DNA from 2 places in the Psychromonas sp. genome. Region 2 is predicted to be linked to the other one. Evidence: predicted binding sites of a transcription regulator. Region 2 holds the regulator's gene; the other holds the start of a gene.
The links. Region 2 encodes FliA, which starts transcription of late flagellar genes. Its sites were predicted from a motif close to CTAAAGNTNNNNNNNNNNNNGCCGATA; they were not measured.

Region 1: a site for FliA is predicted at 1,591-1,617, ahead of AC4GME_RS11515 (VC2046/SO_2500 family protein). Genes of this name have one in related genera too.

Annotation. Positions count from the first base shown of each region.
Region 1 covers NZ_CEZLMY010000082.1:7,642-11,062, forward strand. The annotation lists gene AC4GME_RS11510 (DUF808 domain-containing protein) at 1-723, opposite strand, end outside; gene AC4GME_RS11515 (VC2046/SO_2500 family protein) at 1,008-1,556, opposite strand; tRNA gene AC4GME_RS11520 (tRNA-Tyr) at 1,681-1,764, shown strand; gene AC4GME_RS11525 (tetratricopeptide repeat protein) at 1,937-3,421, shown strand, end outside.
Region 2 covers NZ_CEZLMY010000056.1:8,807-12,227, reverse strand. The annotation lists gene AC4GME_RS09505 (protein phosphatase CheZ) at 1-424, opposite strand, end outside; gene cheY (chemotaxis response regulator CheY) at 437-820, opposite strand; gene AC4GME_RS09495 (RNA polymerase sigma factor FliA) at 976-1,680, opposite strand; gene AC4GME_RS09490 (MinD/ParA family protein) at 1,681-2,550, opposite strand; partial or broken gene flhF (flagellar biosynthesis GTPase FlhF) at 2,599-3,421, opposite strand, start outside.

The DNA.
Region 1 (3,421 bases), on a different contig from region 2:
TATACCTCCAGCAACGAGCAGCATAGCTAACGTACCAATAATCGTTAACAATCTAATCACCCTAGGCAACGCAGCTACTAGCATCTCACCAATAACCATTAAGAACCGACTTCTTTTCTTTGAGAAGGCGATTATTTTAAAACCTAGATCATCCATTCTGACCAGCAACGCAACAAAGCCATAAACCCCTATTGTTGCTAACAGCGCAACAAATGACACAACGATGACTTGCAGTACAAGTGGTTGTCCCAATACTGTCCCCAAGGCAATAACAATAATTTCAATTGATAAGATAAAATCGGTAAAAATTGCCGATTTAACTTTTTTAGCCTCATAGTGCAATATTTCTTGCTCTGATAAGCACTGAACTTCTGCGATTGTGTGCTGTTCAGGCACAAAGTACTCATATATTTTTTCGGCTCCTTCAAATGCAAGATAAAGCCCGCCGACCATTAAGATCGGAATGATAATCCAAGATGCAAACGCACTTAACAGAAAAGCGATGGGCAAGATAATAAGTTTATTGCGCAGTGAGCCCTTTGTGATTTCCCATAATACCGGTAACTCCCTAGTGGCAGGAAAACCAGATGCTTTCTCAGCACCAACAGCAAGATCGTCTCCTAACACGCCTGCTGTTTTTTTGGTGGCGATCTTACTCATCATCGCTGCATCATCTAACAAGGCAGCGATATCATCAAATACAGCAAAAAAACCAATCGCCATAAATATTCCTTTTTACCAATTTGTGTTTTTAAATAGATAGTCAAGCGACCAGAAGATGGTTGCGTCTTGCTTTATCCTAACATCCGTCCGAGCCTCTGAAAGTGGTTTGGGTATAAATAGCCATATTAAACGACGGTAAAAGCTAGAGTCAAAGCAAAAAGAAGATATTTTATATAGAATTGAAATAGTTACGGAACTATTACTAGAAGGGATTTTTATTAATTGTATAAACGAAAGAGCTGCTATCAATCATTTTCAGCTTTATTATAAGGAGCAACTCCTCACTACATATAAGTCACTTTAATTGGCTTATTATCTAGATCCAAGGCTTTATATTGCGCCATTAAATCAACACCAACCCCTTCTGCTGTCTGAGACTCAACCTGCTTAATCGTCTCCGTTGTTCCCTGCTGAGCCGTTAAGCGATTTTGTGACAATAATGGTAAGTTATCTATTATATCACTAGGGATATCGCCTGTTACATTGCGAGATAACAGTGCTTCGTTGTTTAATAGCTGTTTTAAACGGATGCTGGTGAAATCCTTATTGTGCAAATCTTCATTTAAACTTGTAGCTTGCTGCAGCGAAATACCTTTATTTAGCAAAGGCTGAGCTTCAGGTAAAAACAGAGTTTCACGTAATGCTTGTTCAGGTAAAACATCTTCTTTAGCTTGCCTGAAAGTAAATTCAGCAAAATCTCGAGCATCATCTGATAACAAACTAAGTAACAGATTAAATTTATCACGCGTGCCATTATGCACAGCACTGTTTAGCTGCAGCCCTAATTGCCACTCGTTAATCAATAATCCACTTTCAGTTTGTTTAATATTCATACGACTTTGTTTATTTATGCTAGATATTTAGAGTTATCGGCAACAAACTGATTTTATTTAATGTTTTTTTCTTTTTTAGGCTTCACAAGTGGAAAATATCTGATATTATTCTCCGCGAAATGAAGGAGGGGTTCCCGAGTGGCCAAAGGGAGCAGATTGTAAATCTGCCGCGTAAGCTTCGGTGGTTCGAATCCACCTCCCTCCACCATTTCAATCTTCTCTTTACTTCGGCCACTACCTCTTTAATTCTAATATTCAAGTCTACAAATTTAATTCAGTATCACAACTTAGTGATCCAATTATTATTATTACTGCATTCTTATTCACGATTACCTACACTTAGTCATCAAAATAAACTAAAGAGTGAAATCTAATTACCGATGTTTAGCTACAAGAATAAAAGCATTCTGATTGTTGATGATCAAAAAGCATTTCATATCATGCTCAAAACGATGCTCTCCAGTCAAGGCGCCAAAAATATCAGTTTTACGGATAGCGCTGAGGGTGCAGTTAAACTCGCTCACCGCAAAGTATTTGATATATACCTTGTAGATTACAATCTAGGTTCAGGGAAAAACGGATCTCAGCTAATTGATTACCTGCGTAATAATCAGCTTATTCCAAACGCTTCATTATGCTTTATTATCACAGGTGATAATAATAAAGGGATGGTGCTGACAGCCATTGAAAAATCACCAGATGATTATTTAATGAAGCCTTTTTCACAAACTCAACTATTTAATCGACTAAGCAAAGCCGCTCAAAAAAAAATGGTCTTAGCCGATATTTTTGATGCCTTACAGGAAAAAGAGTACCCTCAAGCAATCTCTCTGTGTAAGGAAAAAATTAAAACAGAACCGAAATTTAGAGCATTATGTAAAAACTTATTAGCTGATATTTTTATCCAGACAGAGCAGTACAACGCTGCAGAGAGAATATTAAAGCCACTGGTCGATCAGCGCCCGTTAGTAAGAGCAAGCATCAGTTTAGGTAAAGCCTACTATTTACAAAATAAATACCCGGAAGCGATTAAACTTTTAAAAACGGTTATTGATAACTCTCCCCTGCAGATGGAAGCATATCAATGGTTAGCACGCGCATACCAAAAAACAGGCAAGCTTAACAAAGCATTAAATATGCTCACCCATTCGGCCAATATTACCCACCACAGTATTGAACGCCATCAAGAGGTTGCACTACTCGCCAATGAGATGAATGAACATAAAATAATGCTTTCTAGTTACTCGGCAATATTACAACTCAGCCGCAACTCTTTTTATCCTGACCCCTGCCATTTAGCAAATTATATTCGCAGCATTATTGATTACGCCATGGTTCAAGAAGATATCAGTGAACGAAAAACAATATTAAAACAGGTGAACTCGGCACTGTATCAAAGCCGCTTTGAAGAGGGGCAAAATAAAAACTTTGATTTCAATAACTTTGATAAGATCTGCCAGGCAAAAGTATTGTTTGCACTGGATGAACCATTAAAAGCAAAACGCAGAATCTTGAGCACCTTACAAAGTAATGAAAACCCAATTACTGAGTTTGACAGCACCTTATTATGCGAAAGCCTTTTCTCATTATTAGATATTGGCGAGTTTGATTATGCGGAGCCTTATTTAGAGGAGTTAAAGCATCGCGATATTATGGATGCGACCATGCAGACTTCAATAAAAAAACAGACAGGAGAGAAGTTGGAATCACGCATACAGACCTTTAAAGCGCATAATAAATTAGGCATCCAAGCATTTTCTCAAAAATCATATAGCAGTGCGCTTGACCATTTTGAACAGGCGATCCAGCTTGAACCTCTTAACTCTGGCGCATTACTTAACAGTATTCAGGTTTATATTCAGTTA
Region 2 (3,421 bases):
GGCAGAGAATCTTAAAGTCACCAAGCGCTAATTCTCTTTTCATTAACCCTTGCCAATTCGGCATCACCGCCTCAAGACTGTCAATAAGTTTATCGGCAATGGGCAAGCAAGTATCAACTGCATCCATGGTTTTATTAGCAGCTTTATCTGTCATTTCAATTACATAATTTAGGCGATCTTTGGCATCGGGAATATCCTGTCCTGCCATATCAAGTAATCGAGTATCATTTTGAAAGCTCAATAATGCATCATGTAATTCACGTGTTAATTCACCAACTTTATCAAAAACAACATCTTCATTTACAGTTGCTATACTGGCACTCTCTACAATTTCATTTGCGGCACTTATATCTTGCGCTTCTAAATGAGCGACTAGTGCTTTTGCTTGTGAGAGTGAGAGTAACGGCATTAATTCATTTGCCATTCTCAACTCCTTTTAACCTAATCGTTCAAAAACTTTATCTAGCTTTTCTTTTAATGTGCCCGCAGTAAAGGGTTTTACAATATAACCATTTACACCAGCTTGAGCAGCTTCAATAATCTGTTCACGTTTTGCTTCAGCTGTTACCATCAAAACAGGTAAATGTTTTAATTTAGGATCTTTGCGGATCTCTTTTAAAAGATCAATGCCCTGCATAATTGGCATATTCCAGTCTGTTACCACAAACTCAAAATCACCCTCTTTAAGCATTGGCAAAGCAGTATTACCATCATCGGCTTCAAACGTGTTTGTAAAACCAAGATCTCGTAACAAATTCTTGATTATTCTTCTCATTGTTGAAAAATCATCAACAATCAAAACTTTCATTTTTCTATCCAAAACATTCCCCTAAGTAAAAACTTATCTTTCAATTTATTTACTTAAAATAAATATAAGTAAATATAAATAAAATACACAATAATAACCTTCGATTTCTAAGCTTCTTGGTGCAACTGTGACTCATCTCTTATCAAACCACCAATATTGCTTAGAATCTATGCTGCTTGCGCTTTCGCCTTTAAGCGATGCAGTGCCTGACTATGAATTTGACTAACTCTAGACTCACTGACATCAAGCACCAAACCAATCTCTTTTAAATTTAATTCTTCATCATAATATAATGACAGTACCAATGCCTCACGCTCCGGTAACTGTTTAATCATCGCTACCAGTTTACTTGAAAACTCATTTTCACTCACTTCGTTAAAAGTGCTGTCATTATTTTCAGATACTCCAGTCAGCCCCTCTTCTGAACCGGCCAGATCTTCATACGCCACTAGTTTTGCGCAATTTACATCACGTAACATTTGTTGGTATTCAAGCAATGAAACGTTTAGCTGCTTTGCAACTTCTGCCTCTTTAGCATCTCGTCCGGTGCGTTTTTCCACATCTGCAATTGCACTGGCAATATTACGACTATTTTTATGTACAGAACGAGGCACCCAGTCGCCTCTGCGCATCTCATCTAACATTGCACCACGTATACGGATCCCGGCAAATGTTTCAAAACTGGCACCTTTACTACCGTCAAAGTTTCTTGCTGCTTCTAATAAACCAATCATGCCAGATTGCACCAGATCATCCACAAGCACGCTTGCAGGCAGTCTAGCCATTAGATGGTAGGCTATTTTTTTCACTAATTCAGCGTGACGCTCAATTAAATCAGAAGTATTGTTGTAATAGCCTTGCGCTTTTATCACTTATAGAAGCTCTCTCATTTCATCAACATTATTAAGCAACAATTTCTCAATAAAGAATTCAAGGTGTCCGCCAGGTTGATGTGGAATAGGCCAATCACAGGCCCGATTTGCCAACGCTTTGAATGCAAGAGAAGCCGGCGTTTTCGGGAACGCCTGCACAACAACCTTTTGTTTGCGAACGGCTTGACGCACATTACCATCAAATGGAATACATGCAACCAGCTCTAATGAGGCATCTAAAAAGCGATCGGTTACACGTGTAAGTTTAGTAAACAAGTCTTGCCCTTCACGGAGACTACGCACCATATTGGCGACAATTTTAAAACGGTAAACACCGTTTTGTTTACTTAATATTTTAATCAACGCATAGGCATCGGTAATTGATGTAGGCTCATCACAAACAACCATTACCACATCTTGCGCAGCTTGTGCAAAACTAACAACCATATTAGAGATGCCTGCAGCAGTATCAATTAATAACATGTCAATCGGTGTTTGCAAGGAGCTAAATGCTTGAATCAAGCCGGCATGTTCTACATCAGTTAACTCAACCATAGACTGAGTACCAGAGGTTGCAGGAACAATCATCACTCCTTCAGGGCCAGTCACAATCACCTCATCTAAAGTGCATTCACCAGATAAAACATGAGACAGGTTTTTGGTCACACGAATACCTAATAATACATCGACATTTGCAAGTCCTAAATCGGCGTCAAGCACTAAAACACGCTTGCCTCTTTGTGCAAGCGAAACTGCCATATTCAAAGTAACGTTAGTTTTACCAACACCACCTTTACCACCTGTGATAGCAACTACTTTCACTTGGTTGTTTTTCATTCTTCTTAAGCCGCTTGCTTGATCTGAAATCATTATATTACTCATTATCTTAAATTGTTAATTCAATATACCCAATAAAGCTTATTCGTTATCAAAGCTACTAAACCATTGGTGTTGCTGTTGTTCAAATAACTGATTCATCATATCTAATGTGCCACTGATTAAATTTTCAGTTTTGGCTATTTCGATATCTTCAGGCACTCTCTGCCCGGTTGTCACATAGCTAATTGGTAATGCATGCTGCATGGTAACGCTAAGCACTTCCCCTAAACCAATACTTTCATCTACTTTGGTTAATATGCAGCCAGAAAGTGCAATACGTTTAAAGTGTTCGAGCGCTTCTTCAATAACTCTGCGTTGCGCTGTAGAGGAGATCACCAAATAGCTGCGAATATTAACTCGGCTATTACGCATTAGTGTATCTAATTGCTCTGAGAGCCTGACATCGCGCTGCCCCATACCAGCAGTATCAATAAGCACCAGACGTTTTTCTCTAAACTGATATAAAATCTCCGAAAGTTCATCTGCATCTTTTGCTACACGGACGCTGCAGCCCATAATTTTACCATAAGTTGCTAACTGTTCATGTGCGCCAATACGATAAGTATCCGTTGTAATGAGTGCAACTTGATCTGCACCATATTTCATCGCAAATTGCGCGGCAAGTTTAGCAATAGTCGTCGTTTTACCAACCCCAGTAGGACCTAACAGAGCAATAGCCCCGCCTTGAGCTAAAATTTCATTTTTGCCAATACAAATCTTATCTTGTAATAATGCCTGAATATAATCCTGAATTTCAGTAGCTGAAGCGTCTTCTGGGATATAACTCGCAAGTTGATCTGCTATATCGTTGGAAAAACCAGCACTGCTTAACCATTTGATAACCATTGCTCTAATCGGCTCT